2 regions of the Arthrobacter burdickii genome follow, and region 1 is predicted to be linked to the other one. Evidence: riboswitches for the same ligand, from Rfam matches in the RefSeq annotation. Region 1 holds a riboswitch; the other holds the start of a gene.
What was found. Region 1 has a riboswitch for S-adenosylmethionine ahead of P5G52_RS15445 (LLM class flavin-dependent oxidoreductase). Riboswitches for the same ligand answer to the same signal wherever they lie in the genome.
Positions count from the first base shown of each region.

Region 2: another riboswitch for S-adenosylmethionine. It lies ahead of P5G52_RS04010 (MetQ/NlpA family ABC transporter substrate-binding protein); the one in region 1 lies ahead of P5G52_RS15445 (LLM class flavin-dependent oxidoreductase).

Region 1 covers NZ_JAROCG010000002.1:166,153-174,319, reverse strand. The annotation lists gene P5G52_RS15465 (SDR family oxidoreductase) at 1-601, opposite strand, end outside; gene P5G52_RS15460 (MetQ/NlpA family ABC transporter substrate-binding protein) at 727-1,659, opposite strand; gene P5G52_RS15455 (methionine ABC transporter permease) at 1,750-2,454, opposite strand; gene P5G52_RS15450 (methionine ABC transporter ATP-binding protein) at 2,451-3,491, opposite strand; gene P5G52_RS15445 (LLM class flavin-dependent oxidoreductase) at 3,614-5,002, opposite strand; SAM riboswitch class IV at 5,040-5,153, opposite strand; gene P5G52_RS15440 (SDR family NAD(P)-dependent oxidoreductase) at 5,247-6,005, opposite strand; gene P5G52_RS15435 (SpoIIAA family protein) at 6,146-6,523, shown strand; gene P5G52_RS15430 (GNAT family N-acetyltransferase) at 6,583-6,876, shown strand; gene P5G52_RS15425 (SDR family NAD(P)-dependent oxidoreductase) at 7,055-7,816, opposite strand; gene P5G52_RS15420 (acetamidase/formamidase family protein) at 7,910-8,167, opposite strand, start outside.
Region 2 covers NZ_JAROCG010000001.1:861,563-869,729, reverse strand. The annotation lists gene P5G52_RS04035 (heme-dependent oxidative N-demethylase family protein) at 1-537, shown strand, start outside; gene P5G52_RS04030 (MarR family winged helix-turn-helix transcriptional regulator) at 580-1,086, opposite strand; gene P5G52_RS04025 (hypothetical protein) at 1,166-1,873, shown strand; gene P5G52_RS04020 (methionine ABC transporter permease) at 1,978-2,637, opposite strand; gene P5G52_RS04015 (methionine ABC transporter ATP-binding protein) at 2,637-3,665, opposite strand; gene P5G52_RS04010 (MetQ/NlpA family ABC transporter substrate-binding protein) at 3,738-4,622, opposite strand; SAM riboswitch class IV at 4,821-4,934, opposite strand; gene P5G52_RS04005 (GAF domain-containing sensor histidine kinase) at 5,053-6,309, opposite strand; gene P5G52_RS04000 (peptide chain release factor 3) at 6,436-8,049, shown strand.

The DNA of each region.
Region 1 (8,167 bases):
GGATAGTCTTGTCCACCGTTCCGAGATCACCCAGCACGACTGCGGCCACATGGGCGACATCCTCGCGGGGAACGGAGTCCCGCTGCGGCTTGTCCGACACCTCGATCTTGCCGGTGCCAGGGTCAGTTGTCAGGGAGCCAGGACCGAGAATGGTCCATGCGAGTTCCGACTTCCGCAGGTGCTCATCCGCCGCTGCCTTCGCCTCCGCATAGTGGAAGAATCCGTTGTCCTTCGGCACCCCGTGGTCCTTGCTGGCTCCGAGGTAGGAGACCATGACGTAGCGGCCGATCGAAGCTTCCGTCGCTGCATCCATAGACCGGATGGCTGCGTCCCGATCGACCGCGTAGGTGGCCTCCGGGCTGCTGCCGCCCGCACCCGCAGACCACACGACGGCGTCATGCCCGCGGAAGAGATCGGCCATCTGCTCCACCGACAGCTCCGCGACGTCGGCCACGACAGGCGTACCGCCCGCCTGCTCGACGTCGGCAGCGTGGTCCTGGTTGCGGAAGATCGAACTCACCTGGTGGCCCTGACTCGTGAGGATCTTCGTCAGGTGCAGGGCTACTTTTCCGTGTCCACCGATGATGGCTACGCGTGACATGGGAACTCCTTCAGGTCGTCGGATGTCTTGCTTTCGACGCTAGTCCCCTTGCCCGAGGGCTGGCCACCCGCTGACGGGGGTTCAGCCCCCGGCGCAGGGCTATTCCCGGTTCCGCCCCGCTGTGTTCAGGGGGCTTCAATGGGCAGCAGCAGGTCCTTCACCGAGGGATCCGTGCGCAGGAACTCCTGCACGGCGGGGTCGGCGAACGCCTCGGTGAGCTTCTTGATGTTGTCCGTATCGATGTAATCGGTGCCGACCGTGAGTTGTGCGGCGAACTCATCGGGTGCCGGGGGCGCGAAGATCTGCTTCTCGAGCGGAACCTTGGCCGCGGTGTAGTACTCGGTGTAACCGACGGCAGCGTCCAGGTCCGGCAGTGCCCGGGACTGGGCGCCGAAGTCGAGGAGCGTGAACTTCAGGTTCTTCGGATTCGACGCGATGTCATCCTGCGTCGCCTCCCACTTGTCGGTGCCCCCCTTGAGCGTGATCAGCCCTGCCCGCTCCAGCAGCCAGAGACCCTGGGCCTCGTTTGCCGGGTCCGAGTAGAGGGAGACGGTGCCGCCATCGGGAATCTGGTCCACGCTCGTGTACTTGTCGGACCAGATGCCGAATCCCCAGCGGAAGACGGGCGCCACTGCCGTCTCACGGAAGTCCGGGTTGGCCTCCAGCACCTGTCCGAGCCACAGCTCGTGCTGGTACACCGTCGCGGCGACCTCGCCCTCGCTGACGGCCCGGTTGATGGTGTTGCTATCGCTCAATCCCTTGAACTCGATGTCGATGCCGTACTTCGGCGCTACATCCCTGTCGATGAATTCGATGAGCGCCTGCTCCGCGTGGTTCCCCTCGGCAGTTGCAACGAGGAGGGTTGCGCCTTCCGTTTCTGCCGCAGACTCGGACGGGTTGAGCAGTGGCACGGCGATGAAGGTGCCGGCGGCCAGGACGGCGACGGCTCCGCCTGCGATCCAGGGTGCCTTGCGCCGCTTTCGGAGGGTAAATCCATGGTCCGCACCGGCCGGTGAGGAAGTCGTCGAAGTCGGCTCGGGAGTGGTGTTTTCGGACATGACAATGCCTTTCTGGGCGCGCTCGAGGCGCAGGGGTGGGATGAGCATGAATGAACGGGAGAGGATGCGCGGGGGTGAAGCGCGGGAACGTCAGGCGCGCTGCAGTCGCTTCTGCGGCGTCGTGAAGCGTACGAGGCGGTCTCCGACGATCTGGACGAGAGCGACCGTCACCACCAGGACCACGATCGTCGCGAGCATGACGGTGTTGTCGAAGCGCTGGTAACCGTAGGTGACGGCCACGTACCCGATGCCGCCGGCACCGATGGTGCCCGCGATCGCCGAGTACTCGATCATCGCGATCACCTGGATGGTGAGCCCGCCGATGACTGCCGGGACAGCTTCGCTGAACTGTGCCGTGCGCATGATCTGCAGGTTGGACCCACCGGCGGCCCGGGCCACCTGGACCGTGGACGGCGGCACGGACCGCAGCGAGTTCTCGACGATACGCGTGAAGAATGCGATACCGGCGAGGGACATGGGGACGACGGCGGCCGCGATGCCGATGTTCGTGCCGGTGATGAACCGGGTGAACGGAACGATGGCCGCCATGAGGATCAGGAACGGAAGGGACCGTCCAATGCTGATGATCCAGCTCAGTGCCGCGTGGAGTGCGGGGCGTTCGTAGAGGCCACCGGGCGCGACGTTGTGGAGAAGGACACCGAGTGGAGTGCCGATGACGAGGACGACCGCCATGACGATGCCGACCATCGTCAAGGTCTCGCCATAGGCGGGCAGCAGCAGCGCCGGCAGGTCGTTGAGGGGAACGTCGGCGCGGGGAAGAATGAGGGCGCTCATGCCACGTCCTCCAGCACGGCCTCGGCCGTGAGGAACTGGTGCGACCGACTGCCTCCACCGCCGTCGGGCGTTCCGCTGAGTCCGTAGCGTGCGAGCGCACCATGGACCCGCGCGTCGTCGTCGGTCCCGATGCCGAGCGTCGCGCTCCCGGTGTTGACACCGTGGACCGTCTCGACGGAGGCACCCAGAAGATGCACGACGGCACCGAGGTCCCCGGTGAGCCGCTGGATCCAGTCGCCGGGCACATCGGTCGAGTCATAGGTGACGTACCAGGTACGGGTTCCAGCCTCCGGCCCGGCGTGGCCGCGCCGGGGCTGCAGCGACCGCCCGAGCAGCGAAGTGTGCGAGGTCAGGAGTTCCACGAGGTCGCCCTGCTCGACGATGCGACCGTGGTCCAGCCGCGCCACCGTGTCGGCGACCTGCCGCACGGTGTCCATCTCGTGCGTGATGAAGACGACGGTGAGGTCGAGGTCGTTGCGCAGTTGGCGGATGAGACCGACGACGGACCGGGTGGTCTCCGGATCGAGCCCTGAGGTCGCCTCGTCCGCCAGGAGGATGGACGGCCGCAGCGCGAGCGCCCGAGCAATCCCCACGCGCTGCGCCTGGCCGCCAGAGAGCTGGAACGGGTAGTGGCCGGCCTTGTCCGACAGCCCCACCCGGTCCAGCAACTCGGCAACACGAGCCCGTGCCTCGCCAGGAGTGACGCCGAGGTACTCGAGGGGCAAGGCGATGTTCTCCGCGGCGGTCCTGCGGCTGAGCAGGCTCGAGGACTGGAACACCGTGCCGATGCGGCGGCGCGCCTCGCGCAGACGCTTCTCCGGCAGGCCCGAGAGTTCCTCTCCATTGACGACGACGGCGCCCGACGTCGGACGTTCAAGCAGGTTGATGCACTGGGCGAGGGTGCTCTTGCCTGCACCGCTCGGACCGACGACAGCGGCGATGCGGCCGGTGGGCACCTCGAAATCGAGGTGGTCGAGTACGGTGACGGCAGCGTGCCCGCGACCGTAGGTCTTGGTCAGTTGTCGAAGCGAGATCATGGGATTCCTTGGGCAGGATGCGGGTGGGAAGCGTCGAATGGGTGGGCAGCAGGGAAGGGATGGACGGTGCTGCGGGTTCGGCCGCCGGGAACCCCGGCGGTCCGCGTCAGGTCAGTGGGGCGTCAGGGGCGGACGGACTCGAGCCGGAATCGCGCTCCGCGGTGCTCCTCGGGCAGGCGGTCACCCTTGCCGAACAGCTTGTTGCGCAGGGTTCCCTCGACGTATTCCGTCGGATAGGCACCGCGCTTCTGGAGCTCGGGAACCACGTACTGGATGACGTCCTCGAAGGATCCAGGTGTGATGGCGTACGCCAGGTTGAAGCCGTCGACGTCGGTCTCCTCGACCCAGGCCTGGAGCTCGTCGGCGACCTGCGCCCCGGACCCGATGATGCGCGGACCAAGCCCCCCGATACCTGCCCACTCGGCGATGTCGCGCACGGTCCAGGGTTCGCCGTCGTCGTTCACCTTCTGGAAGTTCGCGACGGCGGACTGAATGGCGTTCGATTTCACATTGCCGATGGGCTCGTCGGGGTCGTAGACGCTGAGATCGATGCCCAGCCAGCCCGACAGCAGCACGAGGGCTCCTTCGTAGCTGACGTACTGCTGGTACTCGGCGTGCTTGGCCTGGGCCTTCTCCTCCGTCTCGTCCGTGATGACAGTGAGCATGGTGTAGATCCGCACGGAGTAGCGGTCGCGTCCTTCGGCCTCGACCGCGTCGCGGATCTTCTTCACGGCGTCCTTGAGGATCGCTTTGGTGGGTGCACCGACGAAGACCGCCTCGGCGTTCCCCGCAGCAAAGGCGATCCCGCGTGATGAGGCACCGGCCTGGTAGATCACGGGCGTGCGCTGCAGCGAGGGCTCGCTGAGGTGGATCCCCGGAACTGTGAAGTACGTGCCGTCATGGTTGATGTCGTGGACCTTGGCCGGGTCGGTGAAGACCCCGGTCTCGCGGTCCCGGATCACCGCGTCGTCCTCCCAGGACCCCTCGAGCAGCTTGTAAAGCACCTCGAGGTACTCGTCCGCGTGGTTGTAGCGTTCGTCGTGCTCGAGCTGGTCCTCGTTGCCCATATTCCGCGCGGCGGAGGGCAGGTAACCCGTGACCACGTTCCAGCCGACCCTGCCATTGGTGAGGTGGTCGAGCGTGGAGAGCCGGCGTGCGAACGGGTAGGGGTGCTCGTAGGCCGTGCCCGCCGTGACACCGAAGCCGAGGTGCTCCGTGACAAGGGCCATGGCGGAGACGAGCAGGAACGGATCGTTGACCGGGGTCTGCGTCCCCTGGCGCAGCGTGGCCTCGTTGGAACCGCCGTAGACGTCGTAGGTGCCGAGGACGTCGGCGATGAAGATGCCGTCGAACAGTCCCTTCTCCAGCGTCTTCGCGAGGTCGGCCCAGTAGCGCAGGTCCTTGTAGCGCCACGACTGATCGTCCGGGTGCCGCCACAGGCCAGGCGACTGGTGGCCCACGCAGTTCATGTCGAAGGCATTGAAGCGGATATGGCGCGGTGATGCGGGCATGAAAAAATCCTCATGTCAGGGCACTGCCGTGGAGGAAGCGCCATACTTGCCCGCATGATGCATGCCGGGCCGAATCCTCACCTGGGGCACCCCGCTACAGCGAGAGGGTTGCCGTCCAACAAACCAGGGTTTGACGTTGGAGCTCTTGATTCTGGTGATGAGCCTAGGTGCCCGCCCTCGCCGGCGTCCACAAGCACCCGTCACAGTGCGTCACGATCAGCCATGCCTCACGATCAGCAATCCGTCAGCGGAGGTAGGACGCACCGTTCACGTCGACCACGGTGCCGCTGACCCAGAGCGGAGCATCCGTGGCAAGCCATGCCACGGTCTGCGCCACCTCCTCCGGCGTCGCCACGCGGTTGAACGGACTCTGTGCCCGGACCGCGTCACCCTCCGGGCTGTCGAGCACCGACCGTCCCATGTCCGTCTCGACGAAACCCGGTGCGACCGCCGCAGAGAGAATGCCGGAGGGCGCGAGCGCAACGGCCAGCGACTGGGTCATCGAATGGAGCGCAGCCTTACTCGCCCCGTAGGCAGGGGTCAGGGGTTCGCCTCGGTAGGCGCCGCGGGAGCCCACACTGATCAACCGACCGCCCTCGGGACCGGCTGGCCGATCCAGGAGGTGGCGCGCCACGAGCCAGGCCAGGTTCGCCGGCCCCAGCAGGTTGACGGCGAGAGTGCGGCGCCAGGCATGCTGCCAGTCGTCGAAGGATGCCCGGACAACAGGATGCGCCTCAAAAATCCCTGCATTGTTCACGAGGACGTCGACCCCGCCGAGTTCCCGCACGGTTTCATCGACGATCCGTACGCACTCCTCCGGATCGGCGACATCGCCGACTACGACGGCGTGACCGGTACCGGGCAGTGCGTCACGAACCACCAGGGCCGCCGCCGCATCGCGTCCCGCATGCACGGCGATGCGATGTCCCCGTCCGGCTAGCTCATGGGCGATGGCGGCGCCGATCCCGCGGCTCGCGCCGGTCACCAGAATGCTCAGTGTCATGGATCAGACGCTACAGCCCGCATCGCCCTGGGAGCCCGAAGCGCTCAGGTGGAGTCGGAAAACCGACAAGGAGGCTGAACCAGCCAGTCCACCTTGCTACGCTGTCAAGCTACTGCTTCTACCCTCGGTAAAGGACCTCGATGGACCCATTCAGTGCGCACCTCGACAGGGGAATCCTGAGGCTTCGGTGGAAGCGCGGCGTCGAGATCACCCATGCGCATGCCGTTGCCGCCGCCCGCGCCCTGGCAGAATTCCACGGTCCCACCGCACTGCCGCTCCTGGTCCACATGCATGGCATCACCGGGATCACCCCTGAAGCACGCGTGGGAATGGCTGCCTACCGCGGGTTCTCGAGAGTCGCCGTCGTGGGTGAGGACGCCGTCGACGAGGTGATGTCGGCGTTCTCCCACCGCTCCCCCACCGTCACGCGCTATTTCTGCTCCGAGACCGAAGCGCTCGCCTGGCTGCTCGACGGCAGCACAGCCGGGCACGCTACGCGACCGGCTTCGCGCGACTAGCACCGGACCGCGGGGACGGCTCGTTGACCCGTTCTCATGGTCAATGCGAAGGTGACAGCATGAGCTCCGAGAACAGCGGGATCCAGGTCACGAACAACGAGGCGAAGAGCCGCTACATCGCGAACCTCGACGGCGACCCTGCAGGCATGGCGGCGTACGAACGGTCCGGTGACACCATCGTCTTCACGCACACGGTGGTCGACGAAGAGGTCGAGGGCCATGGCATCGGCAGCACCCTGATCCGGTTCGCCCTCGACGACGCACGCGCGCAGCACCTCACCGTGGTGCCGCAGTGCGAGTTCGTGGCGGCCTTCATCGAGGATCACCCCGAGTACCAGGACCTGGTGGGCTAGCTCGCGCGTAGGGCCCCTTCACCCAGCGCCGCGTCGATGAGCACCTCGGCCGCCCGGCGCGCCTGCCCTGCAGCTTCCGGGGTCCCGGCGATAGCCGCCGTCGTCTGCGCGCCTTCCGCGAGGTACGACGGCGCCCCTGCGGTCGCCGGACGTGGCGGGACGTCGCTGGACGTCGCTCCTAGAACTGGATACCGCGGGTGAGGCCGCCGTCGATCAGGAGGTTGGCTCCCGTGGTGCGGCTGGACCGCGGGCTGGCAAGGAAGACGACGGCGTCCGCTACCTCCTGCGGTGTGCCCATGCGGCCGGTCGGGTTGAGGCCCATCGCCGTGGAGAACAGCTCCGGGTTCCCGCCCTCGATGCCCTCCCAGACTCCGCCCTCGTGGTAGGTATTGCCCGGCGAGACGGTGTTGGCCCGGATACCCTGCTCCGCGAGTTGGAAGGCCAGCCCCGCCATGTAGGCGATAAGCGCCGACTTCACGGTCCCGTAGGGGCCCGAGGCGAAGTCCACCTCGCGCCCGGAGACGCTGGAGATCGCGGTGATGGACGGCGTCGAACTCCGAGCGAGGTGCGGGAGCGACGCCTTCACGAGGCGCACCGTCCCCATCAGGTCCACGCGCAGGCTCGCCTCCCAGTTCTCCTCGGTGTCCTCCATGGCCAGGGCGCTGACGTTACTGACCACAGCGTCGATGCCACCGAACTCCATCGCCACGGTCTGCACCCAAGCCGCGACAGCAAGACCGTCGCCGACGTCGAGGACGTACCCCGCGACCCGCACTGGGGACGAGGCGAAGGCTGCTTCGGTCGCCGCCACCTCTGCGGCATTCCGCGCGCAGAAGGCCACATTCACCCCTTCCCGCGCGAACGACTCGACGATGGCGCGGCCGATACCCTTCGTGCCGCCGGTCACGAGGGCGGTGGTGCCGTCGAGGTGCAGGTCCATGGATGTCCTTCGGTAAGGGTCGGTGGTCGGGCCGGTGGCCAAGCCTGTGGTCGGGGGAAGCTCGGCGCCCTGCCGGCGGAGCCCCGGGTGAGATCAGCGAAGCTCGGCGCCCTGCCGGCGGAGGTGGGCATGGAGTCCGCCATAGGCATCGACTGCAGGAAAGAGGGCCTTGGGCGCCTTGACCACCACGCTGTAGTTGACGTCGACGGCGTTGGCAATCGGCGCGAGGGCTGTCTGGGTCAGGAGCTGGTAGGCGTCGAGCTGGTGGAGCCCGAAGAGATCGCCGAACCACCGCACCATCTCCAGCTGGCCGATGCGCCACGAGTCCTCCATGGGGCGTGAGGACCCGAC
Region 2 (8,167 bases), on a different contig from region 1:
TACTCCCTCCAGTTCAACATGGGCATGAACTTCGCCGAGTTCCACGGTCCCGTGCCGAAACTGCACGAGATGGGGATCCTGGACAGGGCGCTGAAGTTCCTGCTCCGCATGAAGCCCGGTCATCCCGTCCGGCGGGTCAACTGGTCCCTCACCGTCCACCCGCGACTCGAGACCTCGGTGGAGACACTCCCGGAGTGGGCGCCGGACCGGGCGACAGTCACCCCCGAGAACGCAGGAGAGATGGTGTACCTGCGCATCGAGCTGCAGCCCCTGCATCGCCTCCCCCGGTCCAACGGCATGGTGTTCCCGGTCCGCACGTACCTCGTCAGCCTGGCCGAGCTGGTAGACCATGCTCCCGACTGGGCCAAACGACTGCATCGAGCCCTCGCATCCCTCGACCCCGAACTCGCTGACTACAAGGGTTTCCACCGCTACCACGCTGCCGCTGTCGCATGGCTCTCCCAGCACGACGACGGCGCACCCCTGGCGACTGGCTACCCCTGGATCGAGGATGGGATCCAGCCCGGCGGCAATTAGTCCCTGCGAAAGGGCACACCGGGCCGGTCGACCCGCCATCGATCAAGGGCGGTGGGTCGACCGGATCGAGCCCCCGTCGCCATCCCCTCGACCCGGATCTCCATGGAGGTCCGGGTCGAGGGTGTTGGCGCCCGCGAGCTGGGCGAGCAGGTGTCCGAGCTGGGCAGACTGCTCGCCGGTAAGTGGAGCGACGAATTCGGCCTCGTGCGCTTCGGCGATCTCGCGCAGCCGGCGCAGCACCTCGCCACCCTCCGGAGTCAAGCGGAGTTCGTGATTGCGGCGGTCGGCCCTGCTGCGCTCCCGCTCGACCAGACCGCGTGCCTGCAGCGAGTCGATGAGCGACACCACGCGGCTGGGAACGGCCCCCAGCCGGTCGGCCAGGACCCGCTGGCTCAGCCCCGGCGACCTACCGACCAGACGAAGCACGCCCGCCTCCGTCGGCGTGAGGCCGATCTCCCGCGTGCGCTCGGCGAAGCGCGACGATGCCAGGGCCCCGAGCTGTGAGAGCAGGAAAGCAGTGCGCTTCGGCTGCGAGCTGGCGGAGTCCATGGAACCAGATTACTCCTTGACAGAATGATTCAACCGGCGAATCATTCTTTTTGTAATACACCTCTTCCGAGGAGTGATCATGACTGATACCGCCCTTCCTCGCACCAGCCGCACTGCCAGTTCCGGCGGGCCCCCGCTGGGCATCCTGGCGGTGGTGAGCCTCGGCCTCACCCTCGGGGGCCTGGTGATGAGCACGATCCTCACCGGCGGCCATCCGTTCGTCTCTCCGTTCTCCACGTCGACGCAGGTCGCCGCGTACTTCCAGGAGAACCCCGGAGCCGTGCGGCTCGCGAGCATGATGCAGTTCGGATCAGCTGTGCCGCTGGGCATCTACGCGGCCACCGTCTACGCCCGGCAGCTGCGCCTCGGCGTCCGGGTCGCCGGACCGGGCATAGGACTGTTCGGCGGCATCACGGCAGCTGGTTTCCTCATGCTCTCGGCGTTCGTGAGCTGGGTGCTCAGCCGCCCGGAGATCACCACCGATGTCCCCCTCACCCATGCGCTGTCGTTGCTCGCATTCATCGCCGGCGGGGTGGGATACGTGGTCGGCCTGGGGCTCCTCGTCGCAGGCATCGCCGTCCCGGCGCTCGTCCTCGGGCTCCTGCCGCGGTGGCTCGCATGGGCGGGCCTCGTGATCGCTGCGCTGTCCGAACTGAGCTTCCTCTCGATGACCATCGAGCCGGTCCAGTTCCTGCTTCCCATCGGGCGGTTCGGCGGGCTCCTCTGGCTGGTAGCGGCCGGCTTCCTCCTGCCGCTCGGCAGGTCAGCCGCCAACCGCGCACGATGAACAACGCGGAAGGCCCGCCCGGATGACCGAGCGGGCCGGCGGATGGTCGCGCCATCCAGCGTCGGTCATCCGGCGTCGGCCGTTCGAGGCCGGATCCGAACGGGCTAGCGGCGGAGGACCTTGCGTGCCAGGACGTTGCCGAGCAGCTGGACGGCCTGGACGAGCAGGATGATCACGATGACCGCCGCCCAGGTGACGACGGGGTTGAACTGCCGGTAGCCGTACTGGATCGCGAAGTTACCGAGGCCGCCGCCGCCGACGTATCCGGCCACGGCCGACATGTCGACGAGGGCTACGAAGATGAAGGTGAATCCGAGGATCAGTGGGCCGAGAGCCTCGGGGATGAGGATCGTCAGGATGATGCGCAGTCGTCCTGCGCCGACCGAGCGCGCAGCCTCGATGACCCCGGGCTGGACGGTCAGCAGGTTCTGCTCGACGATGCGGCTGATGCCGAATGCTGCCGCGAGGGACAGGGTGAAGATGATGGCACTGTTGCCGATGCCGGTTCCCGTGACGGCGCGGGCGAGGGGTTGAGCTGCGGCGAGGAAGATGATGAACGGGATCGGCCGGAAGATGTTCACGATGATGTTCAGGGTGCCGAACACGGCCCGGTTGCCGAGGATGCTGCCGGCCCGGGTGGTGTAGAGACCGATGCCCAGCAGGAGCCCTCCGAGGCCTCCGAAGAGGAGACTGAGGCCCACGATGTACAGGGTCTCGTAGGTGGCTTCCCACAGCTGGGGTGTCAGGGGAATGAGGTCTTCCATCAGGCGAGTTCCTTCACGGTGATACGGCCGGCCATGTGGTGCAGGGTCGTGTCGATGACGCTGTCCGCCCCGGTGAGCGCGAGGGTGAGGTGCCCGAAGGCGCGGCCCCGGATGTCGTTGATGCCGCCGTAGATCAGTTCGAACTCGATGCCGGCAGCGGCCAGTTCGAGGAACACGGATGCCTGCGACGAGTCGCCGTCGCGGAAGGAGAAGGTGACGATCCGTCCTCGGTGCCTCTCCCGCAGTGCTGCCAGTTCATCAGGTGCGGGGATGCCGCGGACCACGGTGGAGACGAACCGTTGCGACGATGCTTCACGGGGGTTGGAGAACACGTCGAAGACATCGCCCTGCTCCACGATCCGTCCGCTGTCCATGACGGCCACCTTGGTCGCAAGCGTCTGGATGACGTCCATCTCATGCGTGATCACCACGATGGTGATGCCGAGTTCCTCATTGACCCGGCGCAGGAGGCGGAGTACTTCGTGGGTGGTCTCGGGATCGAGTGCCGAGGTGGCCTCGTCCGCGAGGAGGATCTTGGGTGAGGTCGCCAGGGCGCGGGCGATGCCGACGCGTTGCTTCTGGCCGCCGGAGAGCTGTTCCGGGTAGTTCGATGCCTTGTCCGCGAGTCCCACGAAGTCGAGGAGTTCGGTCACGCGGGCCTGGATCTCGTCCCTGGTCCTGCCCGCGACCCGCAGGGGGTAGGCCACGTTGTTCCAGACCGTCTTGGCGCTGAAGAGGTTGAACTGCTGGAAGATCATGCCGATGTCCAGGCGCAGTGTGCGCAGCTGGCGGTCCGGGACGTTCGTGACTTGGTGCCCGTCGACGATGATGTCGCCGCTGGTCGCCTTCTCGAGGGCGTTGATCAGACGGACGAGGGTACTCTTCCCTGCCCCCGAGTAACCGATGATGCCGTAGATCTCCCCCGCCTCGATGTCGAGGCTGACGTTGTCGATGGCATGGACGAGCGGTTCGCCGCGGCGTCCCGGGGGGAAGCTCTTCGTGACGTTCCGCAGTGAGATGAGTGGCATCGTGTTCCTAGCTGAGGGATGCGTGTGGCCGGCCAGGATCACCGGTCGGCCACACGCGGAAGAGAAGGCTGATCAGCCCTGGGCGCGGGTGTCTTCCTCGACGGTGTCGAGGGACGTCTTCAGCTCCTCCACAGGCACCTTCAGGAACTCGGCGGTTCCGCCCGAGGTCTCCTGCACGGCGTCGAGGACTTCCTGGTTCTCCTGGTAGATGCTCACCAGCTTCTGATAGGTCTCGTTGTTCTCCTCACCGGCGCGCGAGGCGAAGATGTTGACGTAGGCGGCGGCGGCCGGATCGGTCGGGTCATCCTGGGCGATGGCGTCATCGAAGTTCAGGCCGGCGTCCTGCACGAAGTCGTTGTTGATGATCGCAGCGGCGACGTCCGGAAGGGAGGTCGGCGTCAGTGATGCCTCGAGGGTCGTGACGGTCACCTTGGATGCCGCCTCGTCGACGTCGTCGATGGTGGAGAAGGCGCTGCCGCCGTCCTTGAGGGTGACGAGGCCGGCGGACTGGAGGACGAGCAGGCCGCGCGCGAGGTTGCTCTCGTCGTTCGGCACGGCGACGGTCGACCCCTCGGGGATCTCCTCCACCGACTTGTACTTCGTGGAGTAGAGACCCAGCGGGTAGATGGCGGTCGATCCCACAGGAGTGAGATCCTCGCCGCTGGAGACGTTGTAGCGGGCGAGGTAGACGAGGTGCTGGAACTGGTTGAGGTCCAGCTCGCCTTCCGTGAGCGCAGGGTTGGGCTGCGTGTACTCGGCGAAGTCGACCACCTCGAGGTCGATGCCTTCCTCGGCGGCCGCATCGGTCAACGCGGCCCACTCCGGGTCGCTCGCACCCACGACTCCCAGGCGGACGGTCTCGTTGCCTCCCTCGGAGGCCTCCGAGGAGCCACAGGCAACAGTGAAGGCGAGGAACGGGACGACGGCGACGGCCAGGAGCTTGCGGGAGTTGATCATATTTTGTTTCCTTCGGACGGGTACCGGCTCAGCGGACGGCTCAGCGGCAGGGGAATCGGGACAGAAGCACCCAGCAGTCGCGCAGCAGTACTGACGGACAGCTCAGGCTGCTCGGACGTGGTTCTACTGGACTGACATGCTCGCTCACTGGATGCTGCGGGCGTTCTCCGGCAGGGCCTCGAAGAAGCGCCGCGGGAATCGCCGTACTTGCCGTCCGGAGTATCCCGGCGGCCGAATCTTCACCTGGAGCACCCCACTACGGGAGAGGGTTGCTGTCCAACCGGCCAGGGCCCATGGCTGGAACTCTTGATTCTTCTGGGAACGCTAGGCGACAGCATCGAACACGGTCAAAACGACCGTGACCCGGTGCGTCATATTCGACGACCCGCGTCGGCGGAGGGCGCATGACGCGTCGCCCCGGCGAAGGCCGTCAGGCCGGGCTCGACCCGAACCAGACCCGCACGGTGAGCCCGCCCCCGGGAGTCTGGTCGAAGCCCAGGCGCCCGCCGTGCGCCTGCGCGATGCGCACGCACGTCGCCAGTCCTATCCCGGTACCGGACGGATCGCCCTCCCGTCCGAGCCGCACCAGCGGCTCGAGCACGCGGTCGTACTCCTCGGGCGGGATGCCCTTCCCGTTATCGGCGACGTCGAGGCGCCAGAACTCCGCAATGCCGGTGCCCGTGATGTGCACTTCCGACGGGACACCCGGACGCGCATAGGCCACGGCGTTGGCCACCAGGTTCTGGATGAGGACCCGGAGCTGCTCGCGGTCGGCGTGACCGTGGAAGTCCCCGACCGTGATCTCCACGCCGTCGACGTGGTGCCCCAGATCGTCGACGGCGGCCGCGACGGCTTCGGCGAGGGAGACGGTCTCGAGGTGCGCCGTGCCGCCCACGCGCGAGTAGCCGAGCAGGTTCTCGACCATGGAGGACATCCGGAGGGCGCTCGCGCCGATGCGCTTGAAGTACGTGCCCGCCGGGCCTTCCTGGAGCGCCGGCTCATCCTCGGCGAGCTCCGCGAGGCCGACGACGTTGGTCAGCGGTCCCCGCAGGTCATGGCTGATCCGGCCGGCGAATTCGCCCAGCAGTTCGTTGCTGCGCTGCAGCTCGGACACCGTGGCATCCAGCTGACGTGTGCGCAGCTGGAGGTCGAGGACGTCGACGACCTGCGCGGCCAGCGTCTCGAGCCCCGCGGCCTGCTGGTCGGTCAGGTTCCCGGGCTTCTCGTCGAAGATGCAGAGGGTGCCGAGCGGTACGCCGTCCTGCGTCAGGAGCGGGGTGGTGGCATAGAACCGGACGGCACCGAAGCGGCCGTCGACGAAGGGATTCGACCGGAAGCGGGGGTCCTCGGTGCAGTCCGCGACCACCACGGTGTGGCCGTACTTGAAGACCTGCCCGCACAGCGAATCCTCCCGGGCGCACATGAGGGGTTCGAGTCCCTTGGCGGCGATCTGGTGGAACTCGTCCTCCGTGATCACGTTGATGGCGCCGTACCGGGCGTTGCAGAGCTGGACGGCCAGGGCCACGAGGTTCTGCAGGGCGGCGGGGGCGTTCGCGGGAGCGGCAGGCCGCGGCATGGACCCGACGGGGGACGCTTCGCCCAGGGCCATGCCCAGCCCGTACTGCGAGAGCAGATCAGTGTGCTCCGAGCCCCGCGCCGTCCGTCGTCCGGATGCCTGATCAGTCATGACTCCACGTCCTCCCAGTAGCCGCGTGCAGGAATCTGCCTCCTAGGGTAGACCCCGGGCCCACGCGCACAGCGAACACCGGGCCCGCCCGCGAGGTGCCGCTCCGGGATCGGGGACAATGGAGGAGTGGTCCTGTTAACCGAATCCCCCGTCCTCGACGCCGACGCCGTCCGCCGCGAGGCCGGACGCCGTCGTACCTTCGCCGTCATCTCCCACCCTGACGCCGGGAAGTCCACCCTCACGGAAGCCCTGGCCCTCCTCGCCCGCGCCATCCAGGACGCCGGCGTGACCCACGGCAAGTCGAGCCGCCATGCCACCGTGTCCGACTGGATGGGCATCGAGCAGGAGCGTGGCATCTCGATCAGCTCGGCCGCACTCCAGCTGACCTATCGCGACACCATCCTCAACGTCGTCGACACCCCGGGCCACGCGGACTTCTCCGAGGACACCTACCGTGTCCTCGCCGCCGTCGATTCCGCCGTCATGCTGATCGATGCCGCGAAGGGGTTCGAGCCCCAGACCGTGAAACTGCTGGCCGTCTGCAAGCAGCGCAACATCCCGATCATCACGGTGATCAACAAGTGGGACCGGCCGGGCCTGGACGCCCTCGGCCTGATCGACGACGTCGGCGAGCGCACCGGAATGACACCCGTTCCCCTGACATGGCCGGCCGGGATCGCCGGTGACTTCCAGGGACTGCTGGACCTGCGCGCACGGCGGGCCATCGCGCTCGAGGCCGTCGAGGCGGGAGCGCACGCCGCCGAGGAGACGGACATCGACATCGACGCCCTCGATTCCCGTGACGCCGGCGCCTGGCTGGACGCGCGCGAGGAATCCGGCCTCGTCGAGTCCTCGAACGGTTCGTTCGATCGCGAGGAGTTCGAGGCCGCGCGGCAGACGCCGGTCCTCTTCGCTGCGGCGGCCAAGAACTTCGGCGTCTCGCAGCTCCTCGACATCCTCGTGGATGTTGCTCCCTCACCGAGCCCGCGCCCCTCGAAGGAGGACGAGCCGAGGCCCATCGACGCGCCGATGTCCGGCTTCGTCTTCAAGGTGCAGGCCGGCCAGGACAGCGCGCACCGTGACCACATCGCCTACCTCCGCATCTGCTCGGGTACGTTCGAGCGCGGCATGGTCATCACCAACCAGCGCACCGGCAAGCCGTTCGCCACGAAGTACGCGCACCGTGTCCTCGGCCGCAGCCGCGAAGTGGTGGACACCGCCTGGCCGGGCGACGTCGTCGGCCTCGTGAACGCGACGAGCCTCCGCGTGGGCGACAGCCTGTTCGCCGAGCAGCCCGTGCAGTTCCCCGACATCCCGCGCTTCTCACCCGAGCTGTTCGCCGTCGCACGGGCCAAGGATCCCGGGCGGTACAAGCAGTTCCGCCGTGGCATCGAGCAGCTCGAGCACGAGGGCGTGGTGCAGGTGCTGCGCTCGGACCTCCGAGGTGACCAAGCGCCCGTCCTCGCCGCCGTCGGAGCCCTGCAGTTCGAGGTCGCTGCCGAACGGCTCGGCACCGAGTTCAACGCGCCGACGTCGCTCGACAACCTGTCCTACACGCTCGCGATGCGCGTTGCACCCGAGAGCCAGGGCGTGCCCCAGACCTTCCGCGGTGGCGAGATCATGTTCCGGTCCGACGGCGAGATCGTGGCCGTCTTCGGTGACAAGTGGAAGGTGGGGCACTTCAAGAAGGACTTCCCCGACGTCATCCTCGAGCCGATCGGCGCCGCCGTCGACCAGTAGGTGCGCCTTCCGCGCGCGTCGGCGCGACCTCGATGACGGGTGCTGCGTCGAGCCACGGATTCGGCACCGCCGCTTCCTCCCCCGACCGGTCAACGACAGCTGTCGCGTTGCAGTCCGC